2 regions of the Kitasatospora arboriphila genome follow, and region 2 is predicted to be linked to the other one. Evidence: riboswitches for the same ligand, from Rfam matches in the RefSeq annotation. Region 2 holds a riboswitch; the other holds the start of a gene.
The links. A riboswitch is a leader RNA that binds a small molecule or an ion and turns the genes downstream of it on or off. The one in region 2 is predicted to bind S-adenosylmethionine.
Positions count from the first base shown of each region.

Region 1: it holds a riboswitch for S-adenosylmethionine, as region 2 does, so the genes downstream of both, thrC (threonine synthase) here and ABD353_RS12390 (IclR family transcriptional regulator) in region 2, are expected to answer to the same signal.

Region 1 is NZ_BAAALD010000008.1:82,420-89,978, reverse strand. Features, by position in the region: gene ABD353_RS06740 (DUF3263 domain-containing protein) at 1-165, shown strand, start outside; gene otsB (trehalose-phosphatase) at 203-1,054, shown strand; gene ABD353_RS06730 (alpha,alpha-trehalose-phosphate synthase (UDP-forming)) at 1,108-2,577, opposite strand; gene ABD353_RS06725 (glucosyl-3-phosphoglycerate synthase) at 2,638-3,642, opposite strand; SAM riboswitch class I at 3,780-3,913, shown strand; gene thrC (threonine synthase) at 3,931-5,208, shown strand; gene ABD353_RS06715 (MoaD/ThiS family protein) at 5,239-5,544, shown strand; gene ABD353_RS06710 (cold-shock protein) at 6,063-6,269, shown strand; gene groL (chaperonin GroEL) at 6,588-7,559, shown strand, end outside.
Region 2 is NZ_BAAALD010000018.1:36,819-44,377, reverse strand. Features, by position in the region: gene ABD353_RS12395 (pullulanase X25 domain-containing protein) at 1-1,745, opposite strand, end outside; SAM riboswitch class I at 2,061-2,203, shown strand; gene ABD353_RS12390 (IclR family transcriptional regulator) at 2,396-3,109, shown strand; gene ABD353_RS12385 (class I SAM-dependent methyltransferase) at 3,295-4,074, shown strand; gene ABD353_RS12380 (PI-PLC domain-containing protein) at 4,211-5,203, shown strand; gene pknB (Stk1 family PASTA domain-containing Ser/Thr kinase) at 5,462-7,507, shown strand.

The sequences.
Region 1 (7,559 bases), on a different contig from region 2:
GCCGGCGCCAAGGAACGGGCGATCCGCGCCGAGCTCGACATCTCCGCGACCCGCTACTACCAGCTGCTCAACGCCCTGCTGGACAACCCGGAGGCGCTGGCCGCCGACCCGGTGCTGGTCAACCGGCTGCGCCGGATCCGCGAACGGCGGCGCGCCGAACGCTGACGGTGTCCGGCGCCCGAGCCTGGGTACCGTCCCGGACATGGGCATTCCTGAGCAGTTCACTCCGAGCACGGCCGCCGGGCGGGACGGCCTGGCGGCGCTGCTGGCCGCACCCGGCGAGGCCGTGGTGGCCCTCGACTTCGACGGCACCCTGGCGCCGATCGTCGCCGACCCCACCGCCGCCCGCGCCCACCCCCGGGCCGCCGCCGTGCTCTCCGCGCTCGCACCCCGGGTCGGCGCCGTCGCCGTGGTCACCGGCCGGCCCGCCGCCGACGCGGTGGCCTACGGCGGCTTCGACGGCGTCCCCGGACTGGAGCACCTGACCGTCCTCGGGCAGTACGGCGCCGAGCGCTGGGACGCGCACACCGGGGCGCTCACCGCCCCCGAACCGCCGGCCGGCGTGGCCGCGGCCCGCGCCGAGCTGCCCGCCCTGCTGGCCCGCGAAGGCGCCCCCGAGGGCACCTGGACGGAGGACAAGGGCCGCGCGCTCGCCGTGCACACCCGCCGCACCGCCGAACCGCAGCCCGCGATGGACCGGCTGCGCACCCCGCTGGCCGCGTTCGCGGCCGCGCACGGACTGGTCGTCGAACCCGGCCGGTTCGTCCTGGAACTGCGGCCGCCCGGCGTCGACAAGGGCGCCGCCCTGGAGGGGTTCCTCGCCGAGCACGCGGCCCGCGCGGTGCTCTACGCCGGCGACGACCTGGGCGACCTCGCCGCCTTCGCCGCCGTCGAGAAGCGCCGCGGCGAGGGCCTGCCCGGTCTGCTGGTGTGCAGCGGGCCGACCACCGGGGAGGCGCCCGTGCGGGAGCTCGCCGACCGGGCGGACCTGGTCGTCCCGGGCCCGGCCGGCCTGGTCGACCTGCTCGCGGCCCTCGCCGCGGAACTGGGCTGAACCTCGGAGGCGCCCCCGGCGCCCCTCATGGCGCGCCCCTCGTGGGTTGCCTCTCAGCCGAGGGCGTCGAGCTGGTCGAGGAACCACTGCTGCGGGGGCAGGGCGGTGGCCGCGGCGGCGAGCCGCTTGGTGCGGTCGGTGCGTTCCTCCGCGGGCATGGTCAGCCCCCGGTGGAGCGCCTCCGCGGTGGCGATCACGTCGTACGGGTTGACGGTGATCGAGTCCTCGGCGAGCTCGGCGAAGGCACCGGCCTCCCGGGACAGCACCAGCGCGCAGCCCGCGTCGGAGACCACCGGGACCTCCTTGGCGACCAGGTTCATGCCGTCCCGGATCGGGTTGACCAGGGCGACGTCGGCCAGCCGGTAGGCGGCCAGCGACCGCGGGAAGTCGTCGTTGACGTGCAGGATCAGCGGCTGCCAGTCGGGGGTGGCGAACTCGTCGTTGATCTCGCGGGCGATCCGCTGCACCGCCGCGGTGTACTCCCGGTACTCGGGCAGGTCGTGCCGGGACGGGTAGGCGAAGGCGATGTGCACCACCCGGTCCAGCCACTCGGGGCGGCTGCGCAGCAGGTGCCGGTAGGCGAGCAGACCGCGGACGATGTTCTTGCTGAGTTCGGTGCGGTCGACCCGGACGATCGTCCTCCGGTCGCCCACCGCCTCGCGCAGGGCGGCCAGCCGGGCGTCCACGTCCGGCCGGTGCGCGCGTTCGCGCAGGAAGTCGGCGTCGGCGCCGAGCCCGTGCACGCCGAGCCGGGTGGTGCGCCCGGCGTGGGTGACGGTGCGGGCCGCGCGGTCCACCTCGGCGCCGAGCACGGCCTCGCAGCAGTCGGCGAAGGCGAGTGCCCAGCGTTCGGTGAGGAAGCCGGCCCGGTCGGCCCCGAGGATGCCGGTGAGCACCTCGGCGGCGACGTCGTCGGGCAACAGCCGGTAGTACTCGGGCGGGGCCCACGGGGTGTGCGAGAAGTGCCCGATCCGCAGGTCGGGGCGGAGCGTGCGGAGCAGCGCCGGGGCGAGCGACAGGTGGTAGTCCTGCACCAGCACGGCGGCGCCCGGTGCGGCCTCGGCGGCGAGCGCCTCGGCGAAGGCGGTGTTGTACGCGGTGTAGGACTCCCACTCGCGGCGGAACCGGTCGTCGAAGACCGGCGAGACCGGGGTGTCGTACAGCAGGTGGTGGACGAACCACAGGGTGGAGTTGGCGATGCCGTTGTAGGCGCGGGCGAAGGTGCCGGGCTCGATGTCCAGCATCCGGACGGCCTGTCCGCCGACGTCGTGGCCGGCGAGGTCGAGCCGGCCGTCCGGCGCCTGCCGGGCGGCCGTCCGGTCGGCGTCGCCGAGGGCGGCGCAGACCCAGACCGCCGAGGGGTCGTCGATCGCGGAGAGCCCGGACACCAGGCCGCCGCCGCCTCTCTTCAGGGTGAGCGCACCGTCGTCCCCGCTGCTGAAGGACACCGGGCCGCGGTTCGAGGCCACCAGGACGGGGGCGGCGCCGGACTGCTGCGTACGTTCGAACGCGAGATCGGCCATATCCCCTAGCTTGCCGCGCGACCGGTCCGGCAAACCATCCGGCGGCCCCGCGGGCCCCGCTCAGCGCGCGGTGTACTCCGGCACCGTGCGCATCGGCGGGCGCTCCAGCGCGGTCACCTCGTGGGTGTGGGCGGTGAAGCCCCGGGTGCCCGGGTCGCGGCTGAACTGGGTGATCAGCGGGTGCACGAGGTCCTCGCCAGCCTTCAGCCGGTGGGTGCGGTCGAGCCGTTCCAGGGCCGTCCGGTAGATCGTGGCGGCCATCCGACCGAGCGCCTGGCCGTCCTGGTGGCGGTGGTGCCGGACACCCACGTCGACCTGGGCCAGCGCGTCCAGCCCGACCTCCTCCAGGGCGTCCACCAGCAGGCCGAGCTCCACCCCGTACCCGGTCGGGAAGGGCAGTCGTTCCAGCAGGGTGCGGCGGGCCGCGTACTCGCCGCCGAGCGGCTGGACGAAGCCGGACAGCTGTGGCCAGTGCAGGTTGATCAGCGGCCGGGCGACGAGCTCGGTGACCCGTCCGCCGCCGGCCGGCACCACCGCGCCCTCGGTCTCCAGCGGCCGGTCGTACATCGCCTTGACCAGCTGCAGCGAGGGGTCGGTGAGCAGCGGGCCGACGATCCCGGTGACGAAGGCCGGGTCGAACTCGCGCAGGTCGGCGTCGACGAAGCAGACGATCGCGCCGGACGTCGCCAGCAGCGACCGCCAGAGCACCTCGCCCTTGCCGGGGGCAGCCGGCAGCCGGGGCAGGATGTCGTCGCGGTGGACCACCCGGGCGCCCGCCGTCCGGGCGGTCTCCGCCGTCCGGTCGACCGAGCCGGAGTCGACCACCACCAGCTCGTCGACCAGCGGGTGACGTTCCATCAACTCGCGGCGGACGGTGGCGACGATCTCCCCGACGGTGGGTTCCTCGTCGAGGGCGGGCAGCACCACGCTGACCGTTCCGGCGCTCCCCGCCGCCCGCTTGGCGGCGAGCAGCCGCTCCACCGGGTAGTCCGCCGCCGCCCAGGAGCGGCGACGCAGCCAGGACGCGACCTCGGGGAGGACGTCGGGACGGGGCTGCTCGGTCACGGTCTCGCTCCTCGTAACTTCCATCTCGCGGATCGGACGCCGCCTTTCGGCGCCGGGGCCTTCGGATACAGTCTTCGTACTGCGGTCGAGCCTTCGCACGCCGGGGTCACCGCAGCGAACAACACACAACTTCACAGAGCTCATCCAGAGGGACTGAGGGAACGGCCCGTCGACGTCCCGGCAACCTTCTCGCAGCGGCGGTCGCAGGCCTCCCGCGGGACAGGTGCCAATTCCGGCCTGTGGCGCAACCGCGCCGCGGGGAAGATGAGGAGAGAGGCCTCCGCCACCATGGCTACCGCTACCCCTGCATCCGCTGCCACCGTCGACCTCGGTCCGGCCGCAGCGCTTTCCTGTCGCGAGTGCGGCACCCGCTTCCCGCTCGGCCCGAGCTTCGCGTGCCTGGAGTGCTTCGGCCCGCTGGAGATCGCCTACGACTTCGGCGGCTACGACGCCGCGGAGCTCCGCAAGCGCATCGAGGCCGGCCCGGCCAGCATCTGGCGCTACGCCCCGCTGCTGCCGGTGCCCGCCGACGTGGCCGGCAAGCCCAACCTCAACCCCGGCTGGACCCCGCTGGTCAAGGCGGACAACCTGGGCCGCGAGCTCGGCTTCACCGCCCAGCTGCACGTCAAGGACGACTCCGGCAACCCCACGCACTCCTTCAAGGACCGCGTGGTGGCCTGTGCGATCGAGGCCGCCCGCGCCTTCGACTTCACCACGCTCTCCTGCTCCTCCACCGGCAACCTGGCCGGCGCGGTCGGTGCCGCCGCCGCCCGGGCCGGGTTCAAGTCCTGCGTGTTCATCCCGCACGACCTGGAGCAGGGCAAGATCGTCATGGCCGGTGTGTACGGTGGCGCCCTGGTCGGCATCGACGGCAACTACGACGACGTGAACCGCTTCTGCTCCGAGCTGATCGGCGACCCGGCCGGCGAGGGCTGGGGCTTCGTCAACGTCAACCTCCGCCCGTACTACGGCGAGGGCTCCAAGACGCTGGCCTACGAGATCTGCGAGCAGCTCGGCTGGCGGCTGCCGGAGCAGATCGTGATCCCGATCGCCTCGGGCTCCCAGCTCACCAAGATCGACAAGGGCCTGCAGGAGCTGATCAAGCTCGGCCTGGTCGAGGACCGGCCGTACAAGGTCTTCGGCGCCCAGGCCGAGGGCTGCTCCCCGGTGTCCGCCGCCTTCAAGGCCGGCCACGACGTGATCCGGCCGGTGAAGCCGAACACCATCGCCAAGTCGCTGGCGATCGGCAACCCGGCCGACGGCCCGTACGTGCTCGACATCGCCCGCCGCACCGGCGGCGCGGTCGAGGACGTCACCGACGCCGAGGTGGTGGCCGCCATCAAGCTGCTGGCGCGCACCGAGGGCATCTTCGCGGAGACCGCGGGCGGCGTGACCGTCGGCGTCCTCAAGAAGCTGGTCGAGACCGGGCAGTTGGACCCGTCGAAGGAGACCGTCGCCATCAACACCGGTGACGGCCTGAAGACCCTCGACGCGGTCGCCGACGCCGGACTGACCGCCACCATCCGTCCGACGCTGGAGTCCTTCCGCGCCGCCGGCCTCGCCTGAGCAGCCCACCCCTTCCGCCAAGGAGCACCCATGAGCGCCACCGTCCGCATCCCGACCATCCTGCGCACCTACACCGGCGGTGCGGCCGAGGTCACCGCCGAGGGCGACACCCTGGCCGCCGTCGTCGCGGACCTGGAGCAGAACCACACCGGCATCTCCGCGCGCATCCTGGACGACGCCGGCAAGCTCCGTCGGTTCGTGAACGTCTACGTGAACGACGACGACGTCCGCTTCGCCGAGGGCCTGGAGACCGCGATCAAGGACGGCGCCACGGTGTCGATCATCCCCGCGGTGGCCGGCGGCTCTCGCCGTGCCGGGTGCAATTCGACCGCCTGACGGGGAGTAGAGTTCGGGGCGGTGGCAGTACTCCCCTCCGCGCCGCCCGCCCTGATCAGCGCCAATACCCGGAATTGCGCGCCTAGGCCCGGCCGGTCGGATCGTGTGCGCAAGGCTCCGGAACGGGTCGCGGGGACGTCCGCCCGCTGAGACGGGCCGCGGACGGCGCGGGGACGAACCTGTCAGGCAAGTGTCAGAATTCATGCGGCTATATGTCGTTTTCTGCCCGTTATGTCCGGCGTGAAATGCCGAGATCTGCGGCCTTCATCCCGTCATATCCCTTGTCATGGCTGCCGATTTCCCCGAAGTTGGGCCTGTTGCACAGGGCTCCTGTCCGGATACATTCAGCCGCGGTCGACGCATTCACCCGTCCGCCGGGCCCGCGAAGGGCCTCGGGCGGTGGTCTGCGGCGTGCAGGGCCGTGCCCAGGGGGGGTTCCCTCGGGCCGGCCCACCGGACCTGGGCCCGCAAAGACTGCGGACCCGTGAATGGCCAGCACAGCACAAGGGGAGTTCGGAATGGCTCAGGGCACCGTCAAGTGGTTCAACGCGGAGAAGGGCTACGGCTTCATCGCGGTCGACGGTGGTGCGGACGTGTTCGTCCACTACAGCGCGATCCAGATGGACGGCTACCGCACCCTCGAAGAGGGCCAGCGGGTCGAGTTCGAGATCTCCCAGGGGCAGAAGGGGCCGCAGGCGGACATGGTTCGTGCCGCCGCGGGCTGACCCTCGAAACCTGCGGAGCCCTCGGCTCGTCACGAGCTGGTCGGCGATTCTTCGCGACAGGCCCGTACGACACGTCGTACGGGCCTGTGCCGTGTCCGGAACCGGTGCGGCCGCGCCACGGGACACGGCGAACGGGCTTGCACTCGCCACCGGCGAGTGCTAATCATTGGCGTTAGCACTCACAGCTTGAGAGTGACAAGCGGACCGGGTCGGTGAGGCCCCGGCGAGCGGTAGGGGAAAGGACCCCCGCTCACAGGGCCGTCCGTCGCGGGCACCTCTGGTCCGAGCAGTCGACCGTGTCCCGGAGGACCACTTCAGATGGCCAAGATCATCGCTTTTGATGAGGAAGCTCGCCGCGGCCTTGAGCGCGGCATGAACCAGCTTGCCGACGCCGTCAAGGTCACGCTCGGCCCCAAGGGCCGCAACGTCGTCCTTGAGAAGAAGTGGGGCGCCCCCACGATCACCAACGACGGTGTCTCCATCGCCAAGGAGATCGAGCTCGAGGACCCGTACGAGAAGATCGGCGCGGAGCTCGTCAAGGAGGTCGCCAAGAAGACCGACGACGTCGCGGGTGACGGCACCACCACCGCCACCGTGCTCGCCCAGGCGCTCGTCCGCGAGGGTCTGCGCAACGTCGCCGCCGGCGCCAACCCGATGGCCCTGAAGCGCGGCATCGAGAAGGCCGTCACGGCCGTCTCCGACCAGCTGCTCGCCCAGGCCAAGGACGTGGAGACCAAGGAGCAGATCGCCTCCACCGCCTCCATCTCGGCCGCCGACACCCAGATCGGCGAGCTCATCGCCGAGGCGATGGACAAGGTCGGCAAGGAAGGCGTCATCACCGTCGAGGAGAGCAACACCTTCGGCCTGGAGCTCGAGCTCACCGAGGGCATGCGCTTCGACAAGGGCTACATCTCCGCGTACTTCGCCACCGACCTGGAGCGCATGGAGACCAGCTTCGAGGACCCGTACATCCTCATCGCCAACTCCAAGATCTCCTCGGTCAAGGACCTCCTCCCGCTGCTCGAGAAGGTCATGCAGAGCGGCAAGCCGCTCGTCATCATCGCCGAGGACGTCGAGGGCGAGGCCCTGTCGACCCTGGTCGTGAACAAGATCCGCGGCACCTTCAAGTCCGTCGCCGTCAAGGCTCCGGGCTTCGGCGACCGCCGCAAGGCCATGCTCGGCGACATCGCCATCCTCACCGGCGGCACGGTCATCTCCGAGGAGGTCGGCCTCAAGCTGGAGAACGCGGGCCTCGACCTGCTGGGCACCGCCCGCAAGGTGGTCATCACC
Region 2 (7,559 bases):
GGGACGGTGCCGTAGCGCACCTTCTGGGCCTCCTGCGGGTCGGCGGCGGCGCTCCACGGCTCCCCGTACAGCAGGAGGTTGCGGTCCGGGTAGGTGGTGTTGAGGTAGCCCGCCCAGGCGGAGACGCTGCTGTAGCGGTGCACCCCGGCGAGGTCGAAGCGGAATCCGTCGACGTCGTAGTCGCGGACCCAGTGCTCCAGCGAGTCCCGGATCATGCGGCTGACCATCGGGTTGCCGTCGTCGATCGAGTTGCCGGTGGCGGACAGGTCGGTCGGCGTGTAGTACTTCCCGGTGATGCCGCCGAAGACGTTCTTGTCGTAGGTGTGGTTGTAGACCACGTCCATGACCACGCGGATGCCGTTGCGGTGGAATCCGTCGACCATGTCCTTGAACTCGCGGATCCGGTCCTCCGGCGCGCTGAACTGGGAGTACTGCTCCTCGGGGACGTTGTAGTCGACCGGGTCGTAGCCCCAGTTGGGCACGGTGCTGCCGAAGTCGAACGAGGGCATCAGCTGGACGGTGGTGACGCCCAGTTCCTTGAGGTGGTCGATGCCCGTCCTGGCGCCGCCGGCGGTGGTGGTGCCGGTCTGCACCAGGCCGAGGAACTTCCCGCGCTTGGCAGGGTCCACCCCGGAGCTGGCGTCGACGGTGAAGTCGCGGACGCTCAACTCGTAGACGACGGAGTCCTCCCGATCGGCGAGGGCGGGCCGCGGGGCCCGGCTGCCGCCGGTCGGCGCGACCGAGGCGGTGTCGACGACGACGCCCTGGGTGGTGCCGGGCCTGACCATCTGGGCGTAGGGGTCGCGGACGGCGGTGCCGCGCACGGAGAACTGGTAGGCCTGGTCCTTGAGGTCGCCGCCGACCACGGCCTGGTAGACGGCGGAGTAGCCGCTCACGGTCACCGGGGTCATCGGGTGGCTGGTGCCGCCGACGCTGACGCTGACGTCGGAACTGTCGGGCGACCAGAGCCGGAAGGTGGTGCCGGTGGGGGAGTAGATCGCGCCGAGCGTGGCGGGGGTGTCGGTGGCCTCGGTGCTCCGCACCGTCGTCAGGTGCGTGGCGGCGGAGTAGGAGAACGTGGTGGCCGCCCCGTCCGCGGGGACGGTGAAGCCGATGTTCGCGCCGCCCGCCGCCCCGCCGGCACCGTAGTTCTCCGTCCAGGACTGTCCGACGGTGACCTTGGTGTTCCACGCCCCGGCGGGGATCGCGGTCGTGGTGTAACTGTAGACGCCGTCGCCGTCCGGGTCCTGCAGGGTGGTGGCCGCGCAGGTCGGTGCCCAGTCGGCGCCGCAGCCGAGTTCGGACTGGTAGTCGCCGACGGCGGTGACGACCGGCCGGACGGAGCTGTCGACCAGGTGCGTGGCCGGGTCGTAGACGAACGCGACCGAGGCGCCGCCCGCGGGCACGGTCACGGACAGGTTGGCGCCGCCCGCCGCGCCGCCCGCGCCGTAGTTCTCCGTCCAGCCGTTGTCGATCGCGACCTTGTACTCGTAGCTGCCGGCGGGCAGGGCGAAGGCGGCCGCCCACCGTCCGTCGGAGCGCTGCGCGAGCTGCGCCCGTGGGCAGTCGGGCTGCCAGTCGCCGGAGCAGCCGATCTCGCTGTCGAAGGTTCCGGGCAGGCTGACGGCGGCCGGCGCGGCGTCGGCCGTGGACGCCGTGAGCGACACGAGGGCGGTGGCGAGCAGGAGGAGCACCGCGAACGACGCCGTCCTGGCCGATCTTGCGCGCGGAAAGGTGTGAGCCATGGGGGACTGCCTCCCGGGCGGCCCGGGACGTCGGCGCGACGGCGTGTGGGGGCACGTCGCGGCCGTCCCGGGTGAAGGGTGGTGGGGGTGCGCGGGGGGTCGCCGACCGGTGGGACGGGCGATCCCGGCCCGCGGGGGCGGTGGGGTGCGTCGCGCGACCGACGATCCCGCCGTCCTGAGGACACGTCAAGTCAGGGCGCACGGGGTTTCTGCAATTTGCAGCAAGGGCATTCGCTCCGTGCCGATGCCGACGGACCTGGGCGCGGACGGGGGAGGTTTGGCGGGCCGCCCGCGGAATCTTGTATGGTTCCTCGCGAATCATCCAGAGGGGTGGAGGGACCGGCCCTACGAAGCCCCGGCAACTCCCCGGTCGAACCGGCGTCCGAAGTACGCGCCGCGCCGCCCGGGATCAGTGCCAACTCCGGCCTGCCGCCACTGTGGCGCGGGAAAGATGAGGAGACACGGTGCTCTCTGTGCTGTCCTTCGCCCGGGCGCTTCCCGCCCCGGTCTCTCCGCGTACCCGTCCCGTGCCCGGCGCAGCCACTCGGCCGACTTCTCCGGCCTGTCCTCGCTGACCACCCCCGCTCCCGCGCGGAGCGTCCGTGGGCGGGGCCCCCGCCGCTCACGGGATCTGAGACGGAGTACCCATCATGGAGAACACCAGCGGCGTCGGCGTGCTCGACAAGGTCACCTCGATCCTCGGCACCCTGGAGGCCGGTCCCACCACCCTGGCCGGACTCGTGGCCGCCACCGGCCTGGCACGGCCCACCGCCCACCGGCTCGCCGTCGCACTGGAACAGCACCGCCTGGTCGCCCGCGACCTGCAAGGGCGGTTCGCCCTCGGCCCCCGGCTCACCGAGCTGTCGGCGGCCGTCGGCGAGGACCGCCTGCTGTCCGCGGCCGGCCCGGTCCTGGCCCACCTGCGCGACCTCACCGGCGAGAGCGCCCAGCTCTACCGCCGGCAGGGCGAGGTCCGGATCTGCGTGGCCGCCGCCGAACGCCTCTCCGGCCTGCGGGACACCGTGCCGGTGGGCATCGCCCTCCCGATGAAGGTCGGCTCCGCGGCGCAGATCCTGCTCGCCTGGGAGGAGCCCGAACGCCTCCACCGCGGCCTGCAGGGCGCCCGCTTCACCGCCACCGCCCTCAGCGGCGTACGGCGCCGCGGCTGGGCCCAGTCCATCGGCGAACGCGAGGCCGGGGTCGCCTCCGTCTCCGCACCCGTGCGCGGTCCGGCCGGCCGGGTCGTCGCCGCCGTCTCCGTCTCCGGGCCGATCGAGCGGCTCACCCGCCACCCCGGCGCCCGGCTCTCCCAGGCCGTCGTCGAGGCCGCCGGCCGGCTCGGCGAAGCCCTGCGCCAGCCCTGACCGGCCCGCCAGCCCGCCAGCCCGCCGGCCCGCCGGGCCGGTCGAACCGGTCGAACCGGCGCAGCAGGCCGCCGAGCCGTGCCCGCGGAACACCCGTGGGCCGGCCGCCGGTTCGGGCATCCGGTTCGGGCATCCGGTTCGCGCACCATCGGGTCGGCTGACCGTCCGTCAGCTAGCGTGGGCGTGTGAATCAGGACGAACGCTCACTCCACGCCTCGTCGTTCGGCGTCGCGGCGACCGCCTACGCCGAACACCGCCCCGACTACGCGCAGGCCGCCGTGCGCTGGGCGCTCGAACCCGCGCCCGGCCCGCGGGTGCTCGACCTCGGCGCCGGCACCGGCAAGCTGACCGCGGGACTGCTCGCGCCGGGCGCGGAGGTCGTCGCGGTCGAGCCCGACCCGGCGATGCTGGCCGAGCTGCGCCGCTCGCTGCCGGACGTCCGCGCCCTGCGGGGCAACGCCGAGGCGATCCCGCTGCCGGACGCCTCCGTCGACGCCGTGCTGGCCGGCAACGCCATGCACTGGTTCGACATGGCCGTCGCGGGCCCCGAGATCGCCAGGGTCCTGGCACCCGACGGCGTGCTGGCCGGCCTGTGGAACCTGCTGGACGACCGGGTCGACTGGGTCGCCGGACTGGCGCGGACCGCCGGGAGCGCGGCCGTCGGCCCCCGTGACACGCCCGCCGCCTGGCGTGCCGAAACGGCCGCCATGCACCTTCCGAAGGCCGGCGGACCCGCCCGGTTCGGGTCGCCCGAGCAGACCGCGTTCCCGCACGGGCAGCGCCGCACGGCCGACACCCTGGTCGCCTCGCTCGCGACCCGCGCGGGGATGCTGGTCATGCCGGAGCGGGAACGGGAGGCCGCGCTGGGCCGGATCCGGGCCTTCCTCGCGGGTGAACCGGAGACCGCCCGCGGTGAGTTCACCCTGCCGATGCTGACCGGGGTGCTGCGCAGCCGGAGGCTGTGAGGGCGGTCCCGAGGCTCCGGGCCGCGGCCATGCGGGTGCCGTGGCGTGGCCGGATCCGGTTCCCCGTCGCCGGGGCCGTGTCAGCATGCAGTCGGTGAGGTCGATTGACTGAACGCGGACAAGAAGGGGGCCATTCATGATCGCTCGACTCGGGAGGGGTGCCGGCTTGCGGAGGTGGGCGGCGCTGACCGCCGCCGCACTCTGCGGAGCCGTCGGCGCCGGCACCGTCGGGGCTACCCCGGCCGCGGCGGCCGACCAACGTCACGCGATCTACGCCGTCGCGCACCGGGTCGACACCCTGGACGGCGTCGACGCCGCACTCGACCACGGCGCCAACGGCATCGAGATCGACGTCTGCGCCTGGTGGAACCCGAACGAATGGCGCGCCTACCACGACTGCTCCTCGGCCGGCGACGCCCGGCCGGGCCCGAGCTTCGACAGCATGATCGACCGGATCGTCGGCAACGCCGGTGCCGGGCGCCGGCTGGCCCTGGTCTGGCTGGACATCAAGGACCCCAACTACTGCGGGGAGCAGCAGAACCGCGGATGCAGCGTCGCCGGACTGCGCGACAAGGCCCAGCGGCTGACGGCCGCCGGCATCCAGGTGCTCTACGGCTTCTACGAGTACCACGGCGGCAGCACCCCGGACGTCGGCGGCCGCGGCTGGATGAGCCTCGAAGGCAGGCTCGGCCCGCTGGAGGGCATGACGACGACCGGGACGCGCGACCGGGTCCGCGCCGCCTTCGACCGGTCCGGCCCGGCGATCCCGGCCGGCCGCCGGGTGATGGACTACGGCGACAGCGACATCACCAAGGGGTTCGGCAACTGCACCGAAGCCACGTACAACACGTGCGCGGAACTGAAGAAGGGCGCCGCGGACCGCGCCGCCGGACAGCTCGCCGCCACGCTCTCCTGGACGACCACCTACAACGACCCGTGGTACGTCGACAAGCTGCTGGGCGACGCGCGGGTGGACGGCATCATCGCGGGCTACGGCGCCTTCACCGGGGTGCGCGAGTACGACCGGAGCTGGCAGTGCGCCAACGCCGTCGACCTCGTCCGCGACTGGGTGAACCGCCACGGCTCGACCCACCGCATGGCCAACGCCGGTGACCGCATGTTCCGTTAGGGCTCCGTCGGGGCCGGGGCCGGGGCCGGGGCCGGGTCGAGTCGTGCACGCATTCGGTTCGACCCGGCCGCGGTCGGCGCGGTACGGTCGCCTGTCATGCACACCAGGCCCGCCGTGCGGCCCCGGCCGCACCGGTGACGGTCGGTCAGGGCCGGTGCGCACGGGCAGCGATCACGCCCGGCCGACGGGGTGCCACCGGAGTCGACGTTCACCCGGTGGCGGCCCCGCGCCGAGAGGGCGACGGGGAAGACGGGGGCGATGGACGTCGAGGAGACCGAGGGCCTGCACACGGCGGGGCCGATCCGCTCGGCCGGGCAGGGCCGCTACGAGATGCAGGCACCGCTCGGGGAGGGCGGCATGGCGTCCGTGCACCGGGCCCGCGACCGGGTGCTGGGACGGACCGTCGCCGTGAAGACGCTCCACCCGGACCTGGCCCGCGACCCGGCCTTCCGCGAGCGGTTCCGCCGCGAGGCGCAGGCGGTCGCGGCGCTCAACCACGTCAACATCGTGGCCGTGCACGACAGCGGCGAGGACACCGGGCCCGACGGCGTGGTGCCGTACATGGTGATGGAGTACGTCCGGGGCCGGTCGGTGCGCGAACTCGTCCGTGAGGCGGCCGCGCGCCGTGCCGGCGGCACCGTCCCGCTGGACCGTGCGCTGGCCGTGACCTCGGCCGTGCTGGACGCCCTGGAGTGCAGCCACCGCCAGGGGCTCGTCCACCGGGACATCAAACCGGCCAACGTCATGACGACGGACGACGGCACCGTCAAGGTGATGGACTTCGGCATCGCCCGGGCGCTGCAGTCGGACGCCACCGCGATGACCCGCACGGGCACCGTCCTCGGCACACCCCAGTACCTCTCGCCCGAGCAGGCGCAGGGCAGGCCGGCGGACGCCCGCTCCGACCTCTACTCGGTCGGCTGCATGCTGTTCGAACTGGTCACCGGCACCCTGCCGTTCGACGGGGAGTCGGCGATGAGCGTGCTCTACCAGCACGTCCAGCAGCCGCCGCCGGTGCCGTCCTCGATCAACCCGTCGCTGCCGCCGGCCGTCGACGCGGTGGTGGCCCGCGCCCTCGCGAAGGACCCCGCCGGGCGCTACCAGAGCGCCCACGCCATGGCCGAGGACGTCCGCCGGGCCGCCGCGGGCGGAGCACCGACCCGTCCGCTGCACTCCGCTCCCACCGTCACGGCCGAGCACATCAGGGCGGAGCACATCAGGGCCGAGGACGACAGGGCCCGGCCCGCCGGGGCCGAGCACGCCGACGCCCGGGACACCGGGGGCAGGGGTGGGGGCGCGGGTGCCGGAGCGGGTACCGGTCCGTCCTGGCCGTTCGCGGCGTTCACCGGTGCCGACGACGCCGCCACGGCCGACGCCCTCGCCGAGGGCATGCGGTACGTCGCGATCCGGCGGCAGGCGCAGCTGCGGCGCGTGCGCAACGCCAGGATCGTCGGTCTGGCCCTGGTGCCCGTCGTCGCGGTCGTCTGGGCCGTGACCGCGTTCGGTGACCCCTTCGGGTACCGGACGGCCACCCACACCCCGGACCCGCGGGCGACCGGCCCGTACTCCTCGTGCGATCCGCTGTCCTTCGGGGGCGACGGCTTCAACCCGCCCTCGTTCTCGGGCATGTCGCCCGCCGAGGCGCGGACCTGCGCGGAGATCGCCGGACTGAAGATCGACCAGAAGACCACCACCGGCAGCAAGTACAACAAGGACACCGTCACCCGGCAGGAACCGGGGACCTCCCAGTCGGTGAAGCAGGGCAGCACCGTCACCGTCTGGGTGTCGACGGGCGGCGATCCCCGGGCGACGGGGGACCTCGCCAACTGCGAGGCCGAGGAGCAGCACGGCAAGGTCCCCACCCCCTGGCTCAAGGGCAGGACCCTGAACGCCGCCCGGACCTGCGCGGACATCGCCCACCTCAAGCTGGAGGAGGCCGGCAAGGTCCAGGACCGCCTCACCCCGGCCGGGCAGGTGGCACGCCAGGAACCCGGATCGGAGGACACCACCGTCGGCAGCACCGTCAAGGTCTGGATCTCCACCGGCGGCGACCCCAGGGCCGTCGGCGCCCTCACCGGCTGCGACAGCGCGACCGGCGACCGGCCCGAAGCACCGGCACTGGAACACATGACCGTGGCCGACGCCCGCACCTGCGCCGACATCGGCCACTTCAAGCTGCAGGAGCAGAGCGTGCCGGACAAGATCTGGCCGAGCGGCGAGGTCGTCCGCCAGGAGCCGGGCAGCTTCAGCCGGATCGACCCCGGCAGCACCATCAGCATCTGGGTGTCCTCCGGCGCGCCGTGACCGGAGTCCCACCCGCCGGCCGGTGAGCCACGGGTCGGCCCGCGGACGGCGG